DNA from 2 places in the Paenibacillus sp. CF095 genome. Region 1 is predicted to be linked to the other one. Evidence: predicted binding sites of a transcription regulator. Region 1 holds the regulator's gene; the other holds the start of a gene.
What was found. Region 1 encodes LexA, which represses DNA repair genes until DNA is damaged. Its sites were predicted from a motif close to CGAACATATGTTCG; they were not measured.
Positions count from the first base shown of each region.

Region 2: addB (helicase-exonuclease AddAB subunit AddB) is a predicted target of LexA. The motif match lies at 2,866-2,879, and genes of this name have one in related genera.

Region 1 is NZ_FMZN01000001.1:1,303,190-1,315,452, reverse strand. It holds gene metH (methionine synthase) at 1-563, opposite strand, end outside; gene BLS69_RS05820 (cupin domain-containing protein) at 743-1,288, shown strand; gene BLS69_RS05815 (GntR family transcriptional regulator) at 1,385-2,059, opposite strand; gene BLS69_RS05810 (ABC transporter substrate-binding protein) at 2,162-3,796, opposite strand; gene BLS69_RS05805 (carbohydrate ABC transporter permease) at 3,897-4,769, opposite strand; gene BLS69_RS05800 (ABC transporter permease) at 4,782-5,711, opposite strand; gene BLS69_RS05795 (HAD family hydrolase) at 6,301-7,092, opposite strand; gene BLS69_RS05790 (hypothetical protein) at 7,121-7,630, opposite strand; gene BLS69_RS05785 (DUF896 domain-containing protein) at 7,756-7,965, opposite strand; gene BLS69_RS05780 (LysM peptidoglycan-binding domain-containing protein) at 8,061-8,438, opposite strand; gene lexA (transcriptional repressor LexA) at 8,735-9,361, shown strand; gene BLS69_RS05770 (aldehyde dehydrogenase) at 9,467-10,768, opposite strand; partial or broken gene BLS69_RS05765 (IS30 family transposase) at 11,484-12,263, opposite strand, start outside.
Region 2 is NZ_FMZN01000001.1:539,285-551,547, forward strand. It holds gene BLS69_RS02355 (Na/Pi cotransporter family protein) at 1-815, opposite strand, end outside; gene BLS69_RS02360 (class I SAM-dependent rRNA methyltransferase) at 1,368-2,744, shown strand; gene addB (helicase-exonuclease AddAB subunit AddB) at 2,944-6,447, shown strand; gene addA (helicase-exonuclease AddAB subunit AddA) at 6,444-10,871, shown strand; gene BLS69_RS02375 (exonuclease SbcCD subunit D) at 10,930-12,114, shown strand; gene BLS69_RS02380 (SbcC/MukB-like Walker B domain-containing protein) at 12,111-12,263, shown strand, end outside.

The sequences.
Region 1 (12,263 bases):
AGTGTAACGCCACTCTGTTCGAAGGCCTGCTGAATTCCAATGCTGCCTGCTTTTACATTGAGGGTATCCTGTGAGGTTTCGAGTAGTAGCGCATCAACGCCTCCCTCTATTAAAGCAAGCGCTTGCTCCAAATAACTGTCGATAAGTTCCTGGAACGTTACTCCCCCAGTTACAGACAGTGTTTTGGTTGTTGGTCCCATCGCACCTACCACATAACGTGGAGATTCAGGTGTAGAGAAACGATCAACCGCCGCTTTCGCAATTCTGGCTGCTTCCAGGTTGATCTCACGTGCCCGATCCTGAATATCGTACTCAGCAAGTACAACGGATGTGGCACCAAATGTATTGGTTTCGATTAAATCGGCTCCAGCCTCCAGATATTCTTCATGAATGCGCTGGATCAGCTCTGGACGAGTAAGCACTAACATTTCATTACATCCATCCAAATCTTCGCCGCCAAAATCTTCGCCAGTCAGATCAACTTGTTGAATCATGGTCCCCATTGCACCGTCGAGGATTAATATTCGTTGTTTTAATGCATCGTGTAGACTAATCTTATCCAATATCTTCACCCCCGCAAAACGTTAAATCTTAGTTTAACAGAAACTAACTTAATGTGAAAGATCGGGTTTGATCCCGAAAGATGGCGGGTTTGCACGAATATGAACGGAATTTGAGAATCGACAAAAACAAAGCAATCCGATATAATTCAATTAAACCAAGTGGAAAAGAGGGAAAGAACATGGCTGAAATTGTTATCCGAAATACGAACGAACGCATCACTGGTGACGAAAATGTTCGAAATTTCTTGAACAAATACGAAGTATTATACGAGAAGTGGGACGCATCCAAACTGAACACTGATCTGCAAAATAACTTTGGATTAACTGATGAACAGAAAACTGAGGTTTTGGAAACTTACGATTATGAAATCAGAGATTTGGCTGCACGTCGTGGATACCAGATCTGGGATGTCATCACGCTGTCCGAACAAACACCAGATATCGAAGAAAAGCTGGCCAAGTTCGAAGAGATCCACACCCACGCTGAAGATGAGATTCGTGCAATTGTCGCTGGTAAAGGAATCTTTGTTATCAAAGCTACAGACGATGTAGGCTACTTTAATGTAGAATTGTCTCCAGGAGACGTTATCTCTGTACCTGAGAATACACCGCACTTCTTCACTTTAATGGAGAATAAACAAATTATTGCTGTACGTCTGTTCATCGAAAAAGATGGCTGGATTGCAGATCCATACCCTGATCCTACTTTTATCAAACAAGCCTAACACTCTCGTGTTACAACTTGCTTAACCAAAACCCCTGTTCAATTGAACAGGGGTTTTCGCATATGCATATGGAGAGTATTATACAACATCGTTGCATTATATAAAATAATGCGGGTATTTCGCCTTAATCGATTCCTGTTCAATAACAACTAGTCTAAGATGAGCTTCCATCACCTGAACAGCTTGCTCAGTCTGCCGCTCTGTGATAAGCCGATAAATCTCTTTGTGTTGGGAAATAATGACCTCCAGGTTGGAGTCCTCCGCTAGACGTAATAAACGCAACCGATTAAACGGAATATTCAGTTGTTGCAACATTTTCCATGTTCTCAGCTTCCCCGTGCCCTGGAACAAAATCTGATGAAACTCTTCATCCAGTTCAAAAAGCCGATAGAAATTGTTTTTTCCTATACAGACTTCCTGCATTGCAATGTTGGTTTCAAGTCGAAATCTGAACTCTTCAGGAAAAGAAACACAAGCCAAAGTCACGATTTCCTTCTCCATCTTCTCCCGCATAAACCTGCCTTCTTCCACATGCTCCAGATTAATATGAGAGACGATCGTTCCACTCTGGGGAATAATGTCCAGCAGTTCTTCTTCAGCAAGCTTCATGAATGCTTCTCGCACAGGTGTTCTGCTCACCTGCAGTTCATCTGCAATCTCTTTCTCTGAAATCTTGGTACCCGGCTTAAGTTCCAGATGAAGAATTCGTTCTTTTAACAGGTTATATGAATATGCCCGGGTCGAGCCTCTAATTTTTTGATTAAGTGACATGCCTAGACCTCTTTCTATCAGCCGTATTCATTCATCTTAGCACAAATTACCGTTCCACTTATATATCGGTGTGAAACGGTAATCTGGCCAACATCAACTATATTATTGCTTGTTTTCTTTGTAGGCTTTGTACGTATCATTTGCCAGCTTCAGATAATTAGATAAACCTTGACTCTCCAGCTCTTTGGCAAATGTATCGAATTCAGACAAGTTCCGCTCACCCAAAATAAATTTAAGTGTATTTTGATCCGAATAGTCTTTCAGTGGTGTACTCAGAAGTGTCACCCGTTCACGGTCCTCTGAAGAGTAAGGAATCGGTGGTTCTGCCGGGATCACTTCCTTGGTATCCTTCATGTCTTGCTGGAATTTCAACTCTTCTTCACTAAACATCGATTGCAGCAGATCTGTGGTACCCCCGTAGGCAAATACACCACCAGAGAATCCATAGTCAATACGCAAGTCTTTCGTTCCTTTCGGATTCAAGCCATTGTAGTTCACGTCTTCTACCAATTTACGTGTTCCGCCCTCTTTGGTAAATGTTTCGCCTTCAACGCCCCATTTGGCAAACTCTTGACCCTCATCGCTGTAGTATAACCAATCAATAAATTGCATAATAGCTTTGAAGTTTTCGCTTTTTTGAATTTTCCCGGAGATCATAACACCGTTTTCAAGTCTGGAGCCGGACATTAATTGCCCTTTTGGTCCACCAGGTACTGTAATCTTTGCAACTGAGTATTTACCTTCTCCCAGCGTTTTGTTCATATCATTTCGGTGCAGCACCACCGTTTGGGAATTACCATTAATCATGAATGATTTTCCGGATACAAATTTCTGTACAGCCTGATCATCATCCTGTGTAAAGCTCTCCTTATCGAGTAGCCCTTCGGATACCAACTTGTTAAAGTACGTTAGCAACTCTTTATATTCTGGTGTTGTAGCCGTGTACACAAACTCATCCTGATCTTCCTTATACGTCAATCCGTTACCAAAACCCCATCCAGCCTTGGTACCAAAGCCAGTAGCAGCGATGTTCAACGTACTATTAAATTGGAATCGGTCCGAAAACGGAATGGAATCCGGATAAATCTCTTTCAGTTTCTTCGCTGCATCATACAATTCGTCCCATGTGGTCGGGATGGCGATGTTATTTTCTTCAAAAACATCCGTTCTTACGAGTAGTGTGTAATCTGGCCATACTTCTTCATGCAGACCCGGGAGTACATAGTACTTTCCATCTTCCTGTCGAAGTCCTTCAAGTTCATCTTCCAGACCCCATTTTTCCACTTTATCCTTGAAATTTGGCATCAAATCAATATAATCACTAATTGGCAAAATCGCACCGGAGGATACAAATGCAGACTCTTCACCAGGGTACGTTTTAGGAATAACCAGTGGTGCATCACCGGAGCTAATCAACAGAGATCTCTTCTGAGGGTAATCACTCATGGGTACAATCGTTGGCTCAAGCGTAACACCCGTCAGTTCGGTAATTTTATTAAAAAGTAACCAGTCTTTTTTGTATGGATAACTAGGTTGATCACTATATAGTATGGAGAGATTAAATGGCTCAGTCGCCTTGAATGTATCCCCTACATTGTACGTCTCCATCGCTGCCTTGGTTTGAACTTCTGTGACGTCACCTCCAGCTCCGGTACCGCTGCTACATGCTGCCAGAACAACGGTCATCATTGTTGCCAACACCATTTTACCAACAAACTTACGTGGCTTTTGATTCATTTAGGTTATCCCCCTGAATTTGGTTTAGGTTGACCTTGCCTTAAAACTTTTTAATCAATCTCTAAAAGTTAATCATGTGAATCACTCTAGCTGCTGCGCATTACTGTTTAACAGACCCTAACATGATACCGGTTACAAAGTATCTTTGGACAAATGGATAGATGGTGAGTATCGGCAAGATGGTTAATACCATCGTTACTGACTTAATATTGGCAGCAATCTGTGTCAGGTTATCAGCTGAGGTTGCACCGGCAGATGCCCCGCTTGTCGCTCCTGCAATCATATTGCGCAAATAAATGGTGACCGGGAACAGTTCTTTTTTGTCCAAATACAGAAAGGCTGGGAACCAGGAATTCCAATGACCTACTGCGTAGAACAACACCATGGTTGCCATAACTGCTTTACTAAGCGGCAATATAATGCGTAACAAGATCCCGTAGGTGTTCAAACCGTCTATGGAGGCAGCTTCCTCCAGTTCTTCAGGCATATTTTCAAAAAATGACTTCATGATCAGCATGTTGTATATGCTAATTGCGCCAGGAACAACAAGTGCCCACATGGTGTTGTTGAACCCAAGGGAATTAATCAAGACATAGTTTGGAATCAATCCACCACTGAAGAACATCGTGAATACGGCGAACATCGTCAGAAACTTGCGACCCATCAACCTCTTTTTGGACAGAGCATATGCGAAAATAGTCGTCATGAACATGGAGATTAACGTACCTACTACAGTGTAGATAATCGTATTTTTATAATTGGTCCAGAACATGCTGTCACGCGAGATGGTCTTGTATGTCTCCACATTGAATCCTCTTGGGAACAAACTAACCTTACCGGAATTAATATAGGACTCACTACTGAAGGATTGTGCCACGACATTTAAGAATGGATAGAGTGTTATGAATACCACGAACAGCAGAAAGATGACATTGAATACTTTAAATACCTTGTAAGATCTGGATTCCTGCATGATGCTCCTCCTTTACCATAAGCTTCTTTGTGTCAGTCTGCGTGAGATGGCATTTACGGAGAACACCAGAATCAGACCGATCAGCGATTCGAACAAGCCAATTGCGGTAGCATAACTGAAGTTACTGGATTCCAATCCGACCCGATAAAGGTAAGTGGAGATCACATCAGATGTCTCGTAGATCAACGGGTTGTACAAGAGTAAGATTTTTTCAAATCCAACAGCCAGGAAATTTCCCATGTTCAAAATCAATAACGTCACAATCGTTGGCAAGATCCCTGGTATTGTTACATGAATCGTTTGCTTCCACCGATTGGCACCATCGATACGCGCAGCTTCATACAAAGAATCATCAATGGTTGTCAGTGCAGCCAGATACAGAATCGCTCCCCAACCCATACCCTGCCATACCTCAGAAGTGATATAGATTGTTCTGAACCATTCAGCCCGCTGCATAAAAGGAATATTGTCTCCGGTAAAGAAAGCCACCAGCCCATTAATGGAACCATTCACTGCTGTCAGCTGCAGGATCATACCCGCAACGATAACGATGGACAGAAAATGAGGCAGATATGACGCGGTCTGTACAAACTTTTTGAATCGTTTACTCTTCACTTCGTTAAGCATCAAGGCAAAAATGATTGGAACCGGGAATGTAAAGAGTAACGCAAGTCCGCCTAACATAAGCGTATTACCGAATACTCTCCAGAAGGTAGGGTCCTCAATAAACATTTTGAAGTACCTTAATCCAACCCACGTTTCTCCAAATATACTTCCCCCGGGAACAAAACGTCTGAACGCAATCACATTACCAATCATCGGCCCATATTTAAAAATAAGGAGATAGATGATGGGAAGGATTAATAGTGAATACAGCTGCCAGTCTTTGCGGAACAAAGTTGCTGCCGTTCGTAATCTGCTCTCTTTACGTAAAGATGTCATGGTTAACGTTGTTTTAGCGGTTTCCGACTCCATGTGTTTTCACTCCGATCCAGGACTTGATAAGTAAGAGTAATTCATGTACAACTCCCATCGTTTCTCCTCTTGTAGAAGACAACCAATCCTTCAACTTCACCCCCACTACGAAATAGATAAATGCTAAATGTAAGCGATATCAATTTGATGTATTATGTAGAATCACACAATCCAAGGTGCTTCACATCATTAATTAGCACTTACTAAGTGGTGTGATCTCCAAATCGAAATAAGCTTTTTCAAAATATTAAGCGCTTACAATCAATAGAAAATAATTAGCAATAACTCCCTGCTTCCATTTTAATGAAGTAAGTCAAAAAGAAATTGCTTTAGGACAATCTAAATACTAGTCATACTAGTATGTTAGTTATATTCTAATCCAGCTTCCCCCTAATTTCAATAACTTTTAGTAAAAAAAATGGAGATCTCTTTTAACAAGGTAATTTAGTCAACAAGCTCAAATAAAAAAACATTGGTAACTTCAAGAACGACAGCATCGTTCATAGAAGCTTCCAATGTTTCAGGGTGCTGAGGAAAGATGTTATAGCTGATCTGCTTAGAAATTAGCAATAAGCTGATTTAATTCCGATAAATGCGTTATTTCATGGTCTGGCGCATACGTTTCATTGTTGGTCTTATGCTCACGGTTAATCCATACGGATTGGATGCCAGATGATAAAGCACCACGAATATCAGTCGTTAACTTGTCTCCAACCATCATGCTCTCTTCGGGTTTAACACCCAGTTTATTCAAAGCATGTTCAAATATCGACGGATCTGGTTTTCCTTTTCCGAAGTTACCCGAGATAATAATCTCATCAAAGAAAGGAGTCAATTCAGGTACACCATCCAACTTCTCTTGTTGCAAAGCAGGACAACCGTTTGTTAACAACAACAGTTTGTACTTTCCTTGTAACTGGCGCAAGGTGTCCATCGTTTCTTCGTATACATGAGGTCTGGATCTCCGTTCTACTCCAAACTGCGCGGCCAACTGTTCAGCAAGATCTTCCCGATCTATACCCAACTTCAACAAGCCACGACGCCAGGATTCTTTACGGTAAACTGGAGCAAGCTGTTCCAACTGACGGAACTCAGGTTGATCCCCACCAGTAAAGTTAGCCCATAGGCCTTCAAACGGATTGATTCCAATCATTTTAGTGAAAGGAAAGGTTTCATATGATTCATACAGTCCACGTGCCTCATTACGAACAGCTTCTTCAAGTTCTTCTGGTTTAACCCCAGTCTCTTTCGCTGCGATTAGACAAGTCTCATGAAAAGCTTCTCGAACACTACGCTCATCCCATAATAAAGTATCATCTAGGTCGAACAAAATCGCTTTTAACGCCATTCCGATCATCTACCCCTTTATGCAATAATTACTTTTCGACGGTTTCCACGGTGATCTGGTGTGCTTTTGCAAACTTCAACAAACGTTCGGCAATCGCATCTGTATCGTAACGGTTCAATAACTTGGTAAACACCCATCTTTTCCCGCGACTGTTATGTTCGATAACAACTGTACCTGGTTCAATTCTGAATTTGACAATATCGTCAACCCCGATTGAACGTTCACGATTACCCTTCGTCGTGATAATCCGATTACTGCTAATCTTGATGTATGGACGGCGAAGCATGAAGATGACTGCCAAAAATACGTAAAGCAGCATCGTCACCCAGTCCCAAGTTGTCATTGGAGCTTGCACAAGGAATGTGCTCATAAACAGATACAAAAAGGCGAGACCAATCAAAAATATTGGGAACAACAAGCTGCGTCCCTTAAAGACTTCTTCACCTGGTGTACCCGTGATTGGTTGACCACTTTTTTTGCGTTGCTGATTTAACTGCTTGGAATTTTTCTTAACCGTTCTCTCGAACGAACGCGACATGAGAATCCCCCTTATGTGTCTTTGTATCGGCTTACATAACTGTAAACCAACATTTCCCCCTATAAATTGCACACTCAAAATAACAGGAAGAAACCTAAATATCATAATGATATCATTAGGTTTCGTTAGTGTTTGAGTTTGCCTTGGTGGCCTTTGTCATTCTCATCATCAACAATCTCAATGGTATCCAGTTGTTGTCTGAAATTGTTGCGAATATTACTCAAATAAATCTCTCTTAGCTCGGCACGTTCAGCAAGTTCTTCCTCCGACAATCCAGTGGACTTTTGCTTACGAGCCAATTCGTTAATGCGTGCTACCAGACTATCTATATCCAAGCTTGTCCCCTCCAAAAATACAAAGTCATATTAACTTTGCCATTATAAAGGCAGCTTGTCAAGCTGACACGCGTTAACACTCATTGATGTGCATTTTATTCTGCAAATTGCGGTAGAGCTAGTACTTGTCCCACTTGGATGGAAGTTGTATGAAGTTGATTCACTTTCTTAATTGCTTCTATATAAATACGTGTATCCATATTCGTCGGTTTATGTTCCAAAGAAATACTCCATAATGTTTCCCCTTGTGAAACAGCTATCTTTCCTCCAGGCAGAACATCATTCTCATTGCCAGCAAATACAGTTAAAACGGTGCTACATCCAATAAATATAATCAAAGAGGTAATGGCTACCTTTAACATCCATGAAGAAATCTTGAAACGCGCTAAAACCTTCTTGTAGTTCCCTATTTTAGTCTTCACCAGTTCCGAATTCATTGGTTCATAAATGCTTTGATAAGTAGAATATCTCATTAAATACCCGCCTCCAAACGTTTGTTCCTATCTGTTGAAATCAATATAACACGAACACTTGTTTTGTTCAATAGATTTTTAGAACAATTGTTCGCTTCTTTTTTGAAGGAGAAATTTCTTATTTCACTTCCTTTTGCAAAGCATTTGCAGTATTATGCTCTGACTTTTGGACAATTTCTGTTCTATAAGTTAAAAAACACTGATTTAATGCTATTTTATTTAGAACTTATGTTTGTACGAACGGAGGTTCTATGTTATAATTTTCCCAAACGTTACTAAAATGGGGTTGATACGGTATGTCGAAGATATCCAGCAGGCAGCAGGCTATTCTGGAGTTTATACGAAATGAAGTCCGGTTGAAGGGGTATCCTCCTTCCGTACGGGAAATTGGTGAAGCGGTTGGACTTGCTTCCAGCTCAACAGTACATGGACATTTGGATCGTTTGGAGAAAAAAGGTTTGATCCGACGCGACCCTACCAAGCCAAGAGCCATTGAGCTTTTGAGCCAGGAAGAATCTGAGCATTCTCATCAATTTGCTCATAGCGTTGCACGTATTCCTGTCGTTGGTAAGGTTACAGCCGGGGTTCCAATCACTGCAACCGAGAACATTGAAGACTACTTCCCTCTTCCTACACATTATGTAGGCGAACAGAAAGTGTTTATGCTTTCGGTAGTCGGAGATAGTATGGTGGAAGCTGGAATCGTTAACGGAGATTACGTTATTGTCCGTCAACAGCAAACTGCTGATAACGGTGATATCGTCGTAGCAATGACTGAAGACGATGAAGCTACAGTGAAAACGTTCTATAAAGAGAAAGATCATATTCGCCTTCAACCGGAGAATGCGACCTTCGAACCTTTACGTTTGAAACATGTTAGTATTCTGGGTAAAGTCATTGGCCTTTTCCGAGATATTCATTAATATTTAACTTGAGTAACAAAACTAGATGTAATGAAATACGAAAGAGGTTGTCCTGATCAACAGGACAACCTCTTTTTTTCATGTTTATGTTATTTTAGCGGATAATTATTCACTGCGTTTCAGAACACTCTTGTGATGCGAGAACACATCAAAGCTCTGTTGCCCGTGATATGAGCCCATACCGCTCTCTCCTACACCACCAAACGGGAGATAGTGTGAAGTCATATGAGAAAGTGTGTCATTAATACATCCCCCACCGAAGGATACTTGATTCAAAACCTGATCTTGCAGTTGCTCATCCTGTGTGAAGAGATATAATGCCAATGGTTTTGGCCGACGAACAATCTCATCCAGCATAGGTTTCAAGTCACTGTACGTAAATACAGGAAGAATCGGACCGAAGATCTCTTCTTGCATGACAGCTGATTCCCAGTTCACATCTCCAAGTACAGTTGGCTCAATCAGCAACTGCTCACGTACAGATCGTCCACCTATCAGCGTTTTGCCATCTGTGAGGAATTTCGATAACCGATCAAAGTTACGAGCATTGACAATATGCGGGAAATCAGTGTTCTGTAACACATCATCTCCAAATTTATCTTTGATCTCTGCACCAATCAGATTGATCAATTCATCATGAACTTGTTCATGTACAAGCAAATAATCCGGAGCAACGCAAGTTTGGCCTGCATTCAGGAACTTACCACGAACAATACGTTGGGCCACCAGCTTCAGATCTGCATCGCTATGGACAATAGCAGGACTTTTACCGCCCAACTCAAGAGTTACAGGAGTCAAGTGCTCCGCAGCTGCCTTCATCACAATGCGACCAACACCCGTGCTTCCTGTGAAGAAAATATAATCAAACTTCTCTTTCAACAATGCTGTGCTGGCCTCGACTTCCCCTTCCATAACGGCGATATACTCCTGAGGGAAGATCTCCTGAATCAGATCATACGTCAGACGAGATACGGCTGGTGTTAATTCAGAAGGCTTGATAACTGCACAGTTACCGGCTGCAATTGCTCCAATCAGTGGACCGAAGGCCAATTGGAAAGGATAGTTCCAAGGTGCAATAATAAGCGCCACTCCGTATGGTTCAGGGTAAATGGTGCTCACCCCATCCGGCATAGCCGGATTGGTTGGGACTTGTTTAGGTGAAGCCCATTCCTGCAGGTGTTCTAATGCAAAATCCAGTTCACCCAAAACAATACGAATCTCTGAACCGTAAGCTTCCGCCTCTGATTTGTTCAAATCTGCCCGAAGTGCATCTTGAATCCGTTGCTGATACTTTTCAATTCCTTTTCTAAGCTGTTGAAGCGCATTAATCCGATACTCGATATTTTTAGTTTGTCCTGTATAAAAGAATGTACGTTGTTCTGTCACTAGTTGTTTTGCTTGATCCATATTAACATCTCCAATTAATTATTTAAAATTAAATTGTTCAAAATTCAAATAAAGTATACCTCTTCTATATGAAACTTTCAACATACAAATGAAACATCCATTTGTATGTATTGGACGATGGTTGGAATTTTAAAAGAGTGAATGCTAGTATTCCTTTCTATCTGTGGCTATCAGAATTTCTAAGGAAGTTTGATTTAAATCTTTTGCTTCAGAAAGTTTAACATTAATGAAAAGTGAGTTTTGCGATTATCTAAATCGACGAACGAATGTGTTTGTTATAAAGGTAAACCTTGGTCACAGATAAACACAAAAAAGTTACGTGGGCTAATGAAGAAGAATTAGGGGAAATTTTTTAATTTGCTTTAAGATGATTTATCCATTCCTGGCCACAACTTCACAACGAGCAGATTTTAATCCAACAACTACTCCTGAGAGCGGTCTTCGAAGAAAGGGTTAAATAATATCAAATCAACTTGTACTACTTCTATTAAAAAAACTCATCTAGTATCTCACTCATCCGCTGCATTTCATGATCGTCCAAATCTGTTTAGATTGGATATACTACTTAATCAGTTGGAGGAATTTTTGGAAGTTACGTTAGTAGATCTGTAGGGGGGGAAATACAAATCACAATGTAATATATGTCATATTTTTACATTTAATTATGTGGTATTTTTAGAAAGTAAAGTTTTATAAATCATTTAAAGACAGATTGTCAAGCTAAGTGCGACAGTTCCTCTGAAAAGGATTCGTGAGCGGTTCTCCACCTCAAGCATTTTCGGGGTCTGTTATTGATCAAATCGAGTGAGCGGACAAGATCTTCATCCTCTACCCTAGCAAAATCCCTACCCTTGGGGTGGAACTCTCGGAGTAATCCATTCCCATTTTCATTGGATCCGCGTTGCCAGGAGGAGTACGGATCAGCAAAATAAACGTCTAGGCCATGAGTAGTTTCCACACTGGCATAGCAAGCAAATTCCTTGCCACGGTCAGCGGTGGCGGTGAGGAATGTCCCTTGGGGGTATTGTGAGATGGCTACACCCAATGCGATTTCCATGGACAATGCCGTCCGATCCGGCATAAGAATCGCCGTATACAGACGTGTCTTCCGTTTAATGAGTATGGCTACGCACCCTTTACTTTTCCCACGCCCTGAAACTACGGTATCCAGTTCCCAGTGTCCAAACGTTTCACGAGAACGGACTTCCTTCGGGCGATTCGAAATAGACTTTCCAACCGTAAATTTACCGCGAGTTTCAGTGGGTTTCTGACGCTTCCCTTTGTCCCTCAGAACGTGTAGTACACCTCGAACCAGCCTCCCCGTGTAAATCCAGCGATAGATGGTTTTGAAGGAGACTACAGGTAGACCATCGACGCGGAAACGTCCAATAATCTGTCCTGGAGACCATGTGGCCTCAAGTTTTTCCTCCAGTGAAGCAGCCAGAGTATCGGACCATTTACTGTTAGGTATCGAAGCCTTACGACGTTCCTGATA
Region 2 (12,263 bases), 760 kb from region 1:
ATAAACAGCAGCGCTCCCGCAATGTTTAATACAACATGGGAGGCTGCGACAAATTTGCCTGCGGATGCTCCGCCCGCGGCAGCGATCACAGCGGTGATGCAGGTCCCGACGTTGGACCCAATCACAATGGCGATGCCGATCTCCACAGGTAATACCCCTGTGGCTGCGAGCGTAATCGCCATGCTAATGACAGCTGCGCTGCTGTGAATGAGCGCTGTCAGACAGGCACCTGCCAGGAAGCCCCACCACAAGCTGTCTGCCGAGCGGTCGAGAAACCATTGAAATACGCCCATGCTCCGCAAGGGTAAGGCAATGGATTGCATTACCTGAATGCCTGTCATAACAAGTGCAAATCCCGCAGCTGCGAGGAAGCTGTACTGGATGTTAAACAGTGTCCGGCGCGTGCGTTGAGGAGCGGCCAGGTTGCGTTCACCAAGGACAACAAACATGGCCCAGCCCGTAAGCGACAGGACAAGCAGCGGCAGGGAAGCACGTCCGATCTGTAATCCCACCAGCTCCGTCGTCAGACATGTCCCGATGTTGGTACCGAGGATGATGCCGAGTGTGCGTCCATAGGTAATTAATCTGGCATTAGCCAGTCCAATGGTGAGTACGGTGACCGCAGTACTGCTCTGTAACAGGGCCGTTGCGCCCGCACTGAAGGCCATGCCTTTCCATGGAGCAGAGGTGGCGCGATTGAGCCAACCTGCCAACATGGGCCCTGCCATACGTTGTAAGGCAGTTTCCATCAGCTTCATGCCACCAAAAAAGATAATAAGCCCATAGAGTAGGGGCAATATCACATCTCTAAACATAAAAATATCATTCCTTCCGTCCGGGTTCCTTAACTCATCCTATGAGTAAGAAAAGACAACCATGACAAGCCTAAAGGAATTCAGAGGGAAGCGACCTAAATTACCCCACCCTAATTCGAAAGATACAGTGGTTCGTGCAAACGTAGTGGAGGGACGAATCTAATCTGCGGAAGCAAGCCGCACATGTGTTGCGGTTATTTCAGACTTTTTTAGTAGGGAAGTCCAAAAAAAGAATAAAAACGCTCAAAACCAATCCGTAACCGTAACGTCATTTAAATAAAGCGACCGTAGTAACAATTCGTCACTGAAGCATCTTAACTGTCGCACCCCAATTCGAAAGATACGGTGATTCGTGCAAACGTAGTGGAGGGGACGAAATCGAATCTGAAGAAGCGAAGCGTGCGCCTTTGTCTCCGGATTTTCCCTTTAAAAAAGGGAATCAAAAAAATCTGGAGACAACAGCGATCGGAAGATCGATTCGTAACCGAAACGCCACCTACGCGCCGCACCAAACCTATCTTTTCAACTAACTATGAAAGAAGTGGATCTACCTTGCCATCAGTTACACTCGAACGCAGTCGCAAAAAGCGACTTGAACATGCCCATCCATGGATATTTAACAATGAAATTGCCTCTGTTGACGGAAACCCGGAACCGGGAGATCTGGTCAATGTATTGAATCATCAAGGTCGCTATCTGGCGACAGGTTATTACAATCCTGCATCTCAAATCACAGTAAGAGTTGTAGCTTATCAACCGCTGGAGTCCGAACAGATGGACACCGCGTTTTTTGCAGCACGTTTCCGTGATTGCTTGCGTCATCGGGAACGTTTTATCCAGGATGGAGAGGCATACCGTCTCGTTTACGGAGAAGCTGATTTTCTGCCAGGATTGATCGTTGATCGATTCGGCAGCATCCTCGTTGTACAGTTGCTTACACTTGGCATGGATCGTTGCCGTGAAGCGATTGTACAGGCGCTCATTGAAGTAATGCAGCCGGAAGGCATATATGAGCGCAGTGATGTCTCAATTCGTGAACTCGAAGGTTTGGAGCAGACCAAAGGTCCGCTGTACGGAGAGTGCCCACGACAGGTCACCGTTACAGAGAATGGACTACTCATTAAAGTGGATATCGTGGAAGGACAGAAGACAGGTTACTTCTTCGACCAACGCGAGAATCGTGCAGCCATCGAACCGCTCATGAAGGGTTGGGGCTACAAGAGTGGAATTACACTTCAAACGACCGAGCAGGATGGCACAGAGCAACTCTTACCTGTGAATAAAAGCGGTAAGGTAGTTACATTCCCTTATTGGGACGGTGCTACTGTACTGGAGTGTTTCTCACACACGGGCAGCTTTACGTTGAATGCTTGCAAGTATGGAGCCAAAAAAGTGACTTGTCTTGATATTTCGGAGCATGCCATTGAGAGTGCACGAACAAATGTGGAGCTGAACGGTTTTACCGACCGGGTCGAATTTGTAGTTGCTGATGCATTCCAGTACTTGCGTGAACAAGTGAAGGGGCTGGATGAACGTACCACACGTGCACGTGCAGGCGAACAGAAAGTGGATACATCCAAAGCGCTGGCAGCTGGCGGTAAAACATTTGATGTGGTCATCCTCGATCCTCCTGCATTTGCCAAAACGAAATCAGCAGTCAAAGGTGCATGCCGTGGATATAAGGATATCAATCTGCAAGGAATGAAACTGGTTAATGAGGGCGGATATTTGGTAACAGCGAGCTGTTCGTATCACATGCGTCCTGACCTTTTCTTGGACACGATTGCGGATGCAGCAGAAGATGCAGGCAAAGTGCTTCGTCTGATCGACTGGAAAGCAGCCGGTAAGGATCACCCGCAAATTTTGGGAGTGGATGAAGGACATTACTTGAAATTTGCTATTTTCGAAGTGCGCAGTAAAAAGAATTAATTGTATGATTTCCGTTCCAATCAAGTATAGATCAAGTCAAAAGTCCACAGTGTGATAGCTGCGGGCTTTTTGCTGTTTTGCTGTGTTAACGGAGATGATCTCCGGTTTTACCGAATAGTGGCAAACGTATGTTCCGAACCAAGTCAGATATGTTATACTGGGAATTAAAATCTTGTACGTGTGGTTTGGAGGATTAGACATGTCCGTTCGTTTTGTTATTGGCCGGGCAGGCAGCGGTAAAAGCTCGCTGATTACCCGGGAAATTACATCCCTGCTTCAAAAGGAGCCGCAAGGTAAACCTTTAATTTTACTCGTTCCCGAACAGAGTTCTTTTCGAACAGAGCAGGCATTGGTGTCTTCTGGAGCAATTAAAGGTACCATGCGTGCAGAAGTGCTCGGCTTTCGCCGTTTAGCCTATCGTGTAATGCAAGAAGCAGGTGGTTCTGCTCGTATTCCGATCGGAGCCGAAGGAAAAAAAATGCTGCTTTACAAAGTCATCCAGCGCCGTAAGGAAGAATTGAAGCTGTTTGGTGCATCCGGCAGCCAGCTGGGTTTTATAGGCGAGTTAAATGACTTATATAGTGAATTTAAACGTTATGAAGTTGATCCATCATTGCTGGAAGAAGGGCTGTCTGGAGGGAATACCTCATCTACTTCGCCAATTCTGGAGGACAAGTTGCATGACTTGAATCTGATATATCGTGACTATGAACAGGAACTGACCAATTTATATATTGATGATGAAGACACATTGACCGAGCTGACAGATCGTTTGTCGGAAAGTGCATTGCTGCAGGATGCCCAGATCTGGATTGATGGTTTTCAGGGATTCACGCCACAGGAGATGAGTGTGATCGGTCGGCTAATGTTGCAGTCGTCTTCCGTGACGATTGCACTGACATTGGATCGTCCTTATGATCACGGCGCACTGCCTGGAGAACTGGAACTGTTTTATCCCACGGCGAGTGCCTACGCGCGTCTCAAAGGGATGGCTGATGAACTGGGTGTACCGAGCGATATAACCGTGCTAGATTCGGAGATTCCACCGAGATACAAGGATCGTCCGGGACTTGCTCATCTGGAGGCTGGTTTCGACCGCCGAATTCGGTGGAAAAGTGATGGCCTTGATTCCGGAATCCGACTGGTTGCAGCGGAGAACCGACGAGCTGAGATGGAGGGAGCACTGCGTGAGATGCGGCGTCTGGCGCAAAACGAAGGTGCGCGTTATCGGGATATGGCGGTACTTGTTCGTCAGTTGGATACCTACGCTGATATAGCTGAACCTCTATTCAGGGATTATGACGTACCCGTCTTTCTGGACCGCAGAAGAAATGAACTTCATCATCCATTATCTGAGTTTATCCGTTCCGCACTGGATATTGTTCGGCGCCACTGGCGTTACGAGGATGTATTTCGTTGTGTCAAAACGGATCTGCTGCTTCCGCGTGATGGTTCCATCACTCGTGAAGATATGGACCAGCTTGAGAATTATGTACTGGCCTGTGGTATTCATGGATATCGCTGGACTGACGGCAAACCGTGGAAGTATGTGCCAAGCCTGTCGCTGGAAGACAACGGTCAGGATGGCCGTAGTCGAGGACGGGACCAGATGCTTTCTTTAATGGAGAGCTGCCGAACGGTCATTACAGATTCCTTGGGTGTTTTTGAGAAACGAATGAAAAAGGCAAAGACAGCCAAAGCCCAATGCGAGGCACTATACAGACTGCTGGAAGATGCCGAAATTCCATGGAAGTTGGAACATATGTCTGCTGAAGCTAAAGCTCAAGGTGACCCCGAACGGTCGAGAGAACATCGGCAGATGTGGGGAGCTGTGCTGGATTTATTGGATCAGATGGTCGATATGATGGGGAATGAACGGCTGGATATCACTCTGTTTGCCGGGATGATTGAGACCGGATTGACGGAACTGAAGCTGGGTCTGGTACCACCAGCACTTGATCAGGTTTTGATGGGTTCTATGGACCGTACACGCCTTCAGGACATCAAATATGTATTTATCCTTGGTGCAGTTGATGGTGAGTTGCCCGCCGTACCTCAGGATGATGGTGTATTAACGGAACTGGAGAGAGCGTTACTGACGGAACGAGGCATGGCGCTTGGACCAGGTGCAACCAGGCAGATGCTGGATGAACGTTTTCTAATCTATACGGCACTTACAGCGGCAAGCAGCCAGTTGTGGCTGAGTTACCCGGTTGCTGATGATGAGGGAAAAGCACTGCTTCCTTCCGAGATTGTCCGCCATGTACGGAAAATGTTTGGTCTACAAGAACAGCCATTGCTCGCTCAACCACCGGTTGTGAACTCGGAAGAAGCGCATTGGTCCTATGTCACCCATCCAGGTCAGAGTCTGTCAACGCTCATTGGACAATTGCGCAAATGGCGTCGCGGAGAAGACATCCCTGAAATGTGGTGGGCGGTCTACAATTGGCATGTATCTCGGGAGACAAGCAGACCTCAGCTGGAGCGGTTGTTGGGATCGATCTTTTATCGTAATAGAGCATTACCACTACGTACAGCTACCAGTCGCAGACTGTATGGCACAGAGGTGAGGACGAGTGTCTCGCGAATGGAGCGTTTCGTAGCTTGTCCGTTCTCGCATTTTGCTTCGCATGGGCTACGCCTCAAAGAACGGCAATTGTACCGCCTTCAGGCTCCTGATATTGGACAGCTGTTTCATGCTGCGCTAAGCCAGCTGGCTATGCGGTTGCGCGAAGAAAATCGTAGTTGGGGCAGTTTGACTCCAGACCAATGCCGTCAGGAAGCCGAGCAAACTGTGGAGCAGATTGCACCACAGCTGCAAGGGGAGATTTTGCTGAGCACCAAGCGATACGGTTATATTTTCCGCAAATTAAAGGACATTGTTAGTCGGGCATCCGTTATTCTCGGTGAACAGTCCAGACGTGGAAGTTTTGAACCGATTGGGCTGGAGCTTGATTTTGGACCGGATAAAACACTGCCGCCACTACGTTTTGAACTGGAGAACGGATGTGTGATGGAGATCGTGGGTCGGATTGACCGTGTGGATGTGGCAGAAGGCGAGAATGGTCTGCTCTTGCGTGTCATTGACTATAAATCAAGCCAGACGGACCTCAAGTTACATGAAGTGTACTATGGTCTGTCATTGCAGATGCTCACCTATCTGGAGGTGCTACTTAGTGCTGCCGAAGAATGGCTTGGGGAAACGGCGATGCCGGGAGGAACGTTGTATTTCCATGTGCATAACCCGCTGTTGCAATCCGCAAACGGCATGACATCAGAGCAGGCAGGACAAGAACTGCTGAAACGGTTCAAAATGAAAGGTTTGCTGCTGGCGGATCGGGACGCAATTGCTCAAATGGACAACACCCTGGATAAGGGATATTCAGCTATTATTCCAGTTGCCCTTAAGGCGGACGGAAGCTTTTATAGCAGCGCCGCTGTAGCTACGCCAGAGCAATGGGATACGCTGCTTGCTTCGGTTCGCAGTAATATCCGCGAGATTGGTACCCGGATTACAGATGGGGATGTGGCCATTGAGCCTTATCGTATTCAGCAGGAAGTGGCGTGTACGTTCTGTCCGTATAAGCCTGTTTGTCAGTTTGATGAGAATATAGAAGGAAATGAATACAACCTGTTGTCCAAACCGGGCAAACAGCAAATCTGGGATATGTTATCTCACACCAAGGGAGGGGAAACATCATGACGAATATGCCAAAACCGGAAGGAAGCTTCTGGAGTGATGACCAGTGGAGTGCCATCTCGGAAAGCGGAGAAGACATCCTTGTTGCCGCAGCGGCGGGATCAGGCAAAACAGCTGTATTGGTTGAACGAATTATTCGTAAGATCGCAGATCCCTCCCAAGGATTCAGTGTGGATCGCTTGCTTGTAGCTACGTTTACCAAAGCGGCCGCCGCCGAGATGAAACAACGGATTCGGGAAGCGCTGGAACGTGCGCTTGAAGAACAGCCTGGAGAAGAGCATCTGCGTAAGCAGCTGTCGCTGCTTGGACGGGCATCTATTACAACGCTGCATTCATTCTGTATGGAAGTCATTCGCCGTTATTATCAGCAAATTCCGTTGAACCCAGCTTTCCGTATCCTAAATGAAAATGAAGCGGAAATCATGCGGCAGGAACTGCTTGAAGAGCTATTTGAGGAAAAGTATGGCGAAGAAGATGAAGGGAGTACATTCCGCGAATTGGTGGACTGGTTCAGTGGAGAACGAAATGATGATGCGATGCATCGACTGGTGCAACGATTGTATGATTTCTCCCGCAGTCATTCCTGGCCGGATCATTGGCTCTCAGAGATGGCATCTGCTTTTCAGGTGGAAAGTGTGGAGGCACTTGGACATTCAGCATGGGTTCAGAGTATTTTGCGTGATGCGGCTCTTGCTTTAAGTGGTGCAGCAGGACTGCTCCGTCAAGGTATCCATATTTCCATGCAGCTTGAAGGTCCGGCACCTTATGCAGATACGTTAAAAGAAGACCTGGTGATGGTGGAAGAGCTATTGTCTGCGGTCCAGGTTATGCCATGGGAGAGGTTGCCTGAAGTGTTTCAACCCGCTGCATTTGGCAAACTGAAACCCTGCAAAAAGGATCAAACGGACCCGGCTTTACAGGATCAGGTGAAGGAACTCCGTGAGGCTGCGAAAAAGGCAGTTACCGACCTGAAAGGTTCACTGTTCGGAAGAACTGCGTTTTCGTTCTGGCAGGAGCTGGAGCAGGCGGCACCACTCATGCAGGAGTTGTCAAGGTTGGTTAGTACATTTGGAGAACGTTATCGACAGGCCAAACAGGAACGTGGGCAAGTTGACTTCAGTGATCTGGAGCATTACTGTCTTCACATTTTACGACATGAGGATTCAACGCCTGAATTGTCGATGCCTTCCGATGCGGCTATGGAGTACCGTTCGCGATTCGATGAAGTGTTGCTTGATGAATATCAGGACACCAATACGGTTCAAGAAGATATCGTGAAACTGATCTCCAGAGAAAACCCGGGTAACCGATTCATGGTAGGGGATGTCAAACAGAGTATCTATCGTTTCCGGTTGGCCGAGCCAGGTCTGTTTATGAACAAGTATCGCCAATATGGAGCGAGCACACGTGAGGACGGAATGGTGGGAGATCATCTGAGTCGTACAGGTCAACGTATTGATCTTGCGCGGAATTTCCGCAGTCGTGCGGAAGTCGTGCATTCGGTCAATATGATATTCCGGCAACTCATGAACGAAGGTGTAGCAGAGATTGCTTACGATGAACGAGCTCAGCTGGCATATGGGGCTACGTTCCCGTCAGAAACACTTGGTGATGAGGCGTATACACCTGAACTCATGCTGATCGATCGTCAGGGTGGTGGTCCTGATCTGACAGAGAGCACGGATGAGAATGGGGATGTATCGGTCTCCGCAGAACTGGAGAGTGCCGAACTTGAAACAGCCCAGTTGGAAGCAAGGGCGATCGCAAGGCGTATTCGTGAGATGGTTGGGGATACGGACAAACCTGCCCTCCATGTATATGACAAAGCCCTGCAAACGATGCGCCCGGCACGTTACGGTGACATGGTCATCTTGCTGCGTTCGACCTTGATGTGGGCTCCGCTCATGATTGAGGAATTCAGACAGCAGGGAATTCCTGCTGGAGGAGAACAGAGCAAGGGCTATTTTCAGGCTACAGAAGTGGAAATCATGATGTCTCTGCTTCAGCTTGTTGATAATCCAAGGCAGGATATTCCGCTCGCTTCCGTGCTTCGTTCCCCGATTGTCGGACTGGATGAAGAGGAACTGGCACAGATTCGGCTTGGTGAAAAAAGACAGTCATTCTATGATGCGGTTATATCGGCTGCTGGAGAGTGGAGCGATTCCTCCACTAATGCTGTACAACAATCCCGGCAGGATAATCATCCTGATACCAATATCGTCCAGTTACAGTGGCCGGAAGCCTGGTCAGAGATGGAACTGGGACAGCGGGAGACAGCAGCTTCAGTCGAGGCAGAGATCCTGGATGATGTCTATGAATCCGATGTGCCTACATTGCATACAGATGGAATGCAAGATGCTGGTGTTGCGGGACATGCAAGTGAGGATTTGGGCATAACGGAGATCTCAGGCTCGGAGTTACAGCAAAAGTTAATTCGCTTTATGCGTCAATTGCAGCAGTGGAGACTTGAGGCAAGACAAGGCAGTTTAAGTGAACTGATCTGGCGTATGTATCGGGAAACCGGCTATTTGGACTGGGTTGGTGGTCTTCCAGGAGGACTGCAACGTCAAAGTAATCTTAAGGCATTGTACGATCGCGCACGACAATACGAGGAATCAACTGCGAATCGCGGCTTGTTCCGTTTCCTGACCTATGTTTCCAGACTGCGGGAAAACGGGGGAGACCTCGGGACTGTAGCAAGTAGTTCTGGTGAGCAGGACAACGCCGTACGTATCATGACGATTCACCGGAGTAAAGGTTTGGAGTTTCCAATTGTTTTTGTCGGTGGCATATCCAAGATGTTTAATCAACAGGACTTGAACGCACCGTTTCTAATGCATAAGGAACTGGGATTTGGCCCGAGGTTTGTGGATCGTGAGAACCGGGTTGCCTATCCTACATTAGCCAATCTGGCGATTCGTCGTCGTGCGCAATTTGAACTGCTTGCTGAAGAGATGCGTGTGTTGTATGTTGCGCTGACCCGTCCCAAAGAGAAAATGATTCTGCTGGGTACCGTAAAAGATGCCGCGAAAAAAGCGCTCGCGTGGTCTCAGGTCAAGGACAGCCCTGAACTGGCATTGCCAGACTATCTGCTTGCTGCAGGGCGGAGCTACCTGGACTGGATTGGGCCATCCCTGATGAGACATCCAGATGCGGCTGTGCTGCGTGAACTTGCTGGAAGCAATGATTCGTTCTCAGCCTGTCTTGCAGATGATCAATCACGTTGGTCGATTTCTATTATTTCCGCCGATCAGGTATCCCGTGATCATGTGGTAGATCAGACACTCGGAGAAGAAGACGGGATGACTGAGGTGCGGAAAGAACGAATTGCTGCACTACAAGCGGTTCAGCCTGTGAAGTTGGTTCCATCCTCAACTGTAGAAGAGCTGACGAAGAGTGCACAAAATACGGCTAACCAAAACATTGAAGATGCAGGTACACACACAGTAGCTCTTCATGAAGAAGAGACACGCCTGATTCGCGAAGTTGATCAACGGCTTTCGTGGACATATCCCTATGAAGCTGCAACTCAAGTGGCAGCCAGTACATCTGTCACGGAGTTGAAAACGTTACTTGCGATGCAGGATATCCAGTCCGTAGAGGTCATGGAGGAATTGGGAGAGCAGTCCGAGGCATTATTGGATTACAGCACGCCAGGAATCAATCACACTAAAGATGAAGCAGGCCATGTACTACGTGGCATATCCAGTGAATTGAACGAGCATGAGACTGGATCAAGGTTAGATTCAAACGGTACGGTGAACGTTCCGGATGCGGGATCTGCGGGTACGTCTTTCAAACTCCACCTGCGTCGTCCCAAATTCATGGAGGCAACGCAGCTGACAGGGGCAGAACGGGGGAACGTGTATCATACGTTGATGCAGCATCTTCCTATAGATGGCTCATCCGTTGATTCACAGCTTATTGAACAGACGATTGAGCGGTTGATTAAGCTTCAGATTTTGCTGCCCCATCATGCTGCGGCAATCGAACCTGAAGAACTGGCCGGATTTTTCAATACAGAACCAGGAAAAGAATTATTGCGTGCAGCGTGGGTGAAACGGGAAATTCCGTTTGTGTATGGACTTCCGGCACATCAGTCTCCAGTGGAATGGCTACATGAACAGGCGGCGAACTCAGATATGCAGATGCTAAATGAAGATAGCAAAATGCAGGCAACGATTGAAAATGAAACCGTGCTTGTACAAGGGATTATCGATTGTCTGTATGAGGTGGACGGCGAGCTTGTCTTGCTTGATTACAAGACGGATCGGGTGTTGGAGCATCGTGGTGGTTTGGATGAACTCACCAAAAAATATCGCTTCCAGCTGGATCTGTATGGACGGGCCATTGAAGATATATTGGGACGGAAAGTTGACCGGAAATGGCTGTACTTTTTTGATGGTGGACATGCAGTGAAATTGTAAAGAACTGGATCGGAATTTAAAATTATGGATTTCATATGGGAGAGGGGTGGAACGGACGATGCGTATTTTGCATACAGGGGACTGGCATTTGGGAAAAACGTTGGAAGGACGAAGCCGACTGCGTGAACAGGAAGATTTTGTTGATGAACTCGTCAGGGTGGCTGATGAGCAGCAGGCGGATGCCATATTGATGGCCGGAGATGTGTATGATTCGGTGAATCCTCCCGCAGCGGCGGAACAGCTTTTTTATGAAGCGGCAGCGCGTCTGACGGAGCATGGAAGACCTCTTGTGGTGATTGCAGGAAATCATGATCAGCCAGAACGTGTAGCTTCTGTAACTCCACTTGTGAACAGACAGGGCATTACACTCGTAGGGATGCCTACTTCAGAAGCGGTGACCATCCATGCAAAGCGAACCGGAGAAATTGCACAGATTGCCGCATTACCTTATCCTTCTGAAGCCAGATTGAATGAACTGCTGACAACAGATGGGGACGAAAATGTGCTTCGTCAGGCATACAGTCACCGTGTGGGCATGTTAATGCAGCGTCTGGCAGCTTCTTTTCGCCCGGATACCGTGAACTTGGCCATGAGTCATATCTATGTGCTCGGCGGACTTGAGAGTGATTCGGAACGTCCGATTCAGATCGGTGGGGCCTACACGGTGGACCCTTCATCTTTATCGACTGGTGCGCAATACACGGCACTTGGCCATCTTCATCGTGCACAGGCTGTCAAAGGAGACGGTGTGATTCGATATAGCGGTTCTCCTCTCGCCTACAGCTTCTCGGAAGCGGGGCAGAGCAAGTCTGTTACGATGGTTGATCTGGCACCGGGCGGAGCTGCACAGGTGGAGGAAGTTTTGTTAACGTCCGGGCGTCCGCTTGTGCGTTGGCAGGCCCGTGGTGGTCTGGCAGAAGTATATCGCTGGCTGGATGAGGGGCGTGATCCACAGGCTTTTATCGACATGGAAGTGTGGCTGGACGAGGCGATGTCCCTGAAGGAGATTCAGCAGCTGCGAAAATCACATGAAGGTATCATTCATATTCGCCCGGTGTATCCCGAGATGGCAGCAGCAGGACTTTTGGAACAACGATCCGAGCTGCCGGTCCACGAACTGTTCCGTAAATTTTATCAGCGTCAGACGGGTGGTGCACAGCCGGAAGACAGCCTGGTACAGCTTTTCCTGGAACTTGTGGATGAAGACGAGCCGGGTGTGCGTGAGGAGGTCGAGGAAAGATGAAGCCCATTTTATTAAAAGTTGCCGGACTGCAAAGTTATCGGGAGATGCAAGAGATTGATTTTACCGTGCTGACAGAGACGGGGCTATTCGGTATTTTCGGTCCAACGGGTAGTGGTAAATCTTCCTTGCTCGATGCCATCACACTCGCC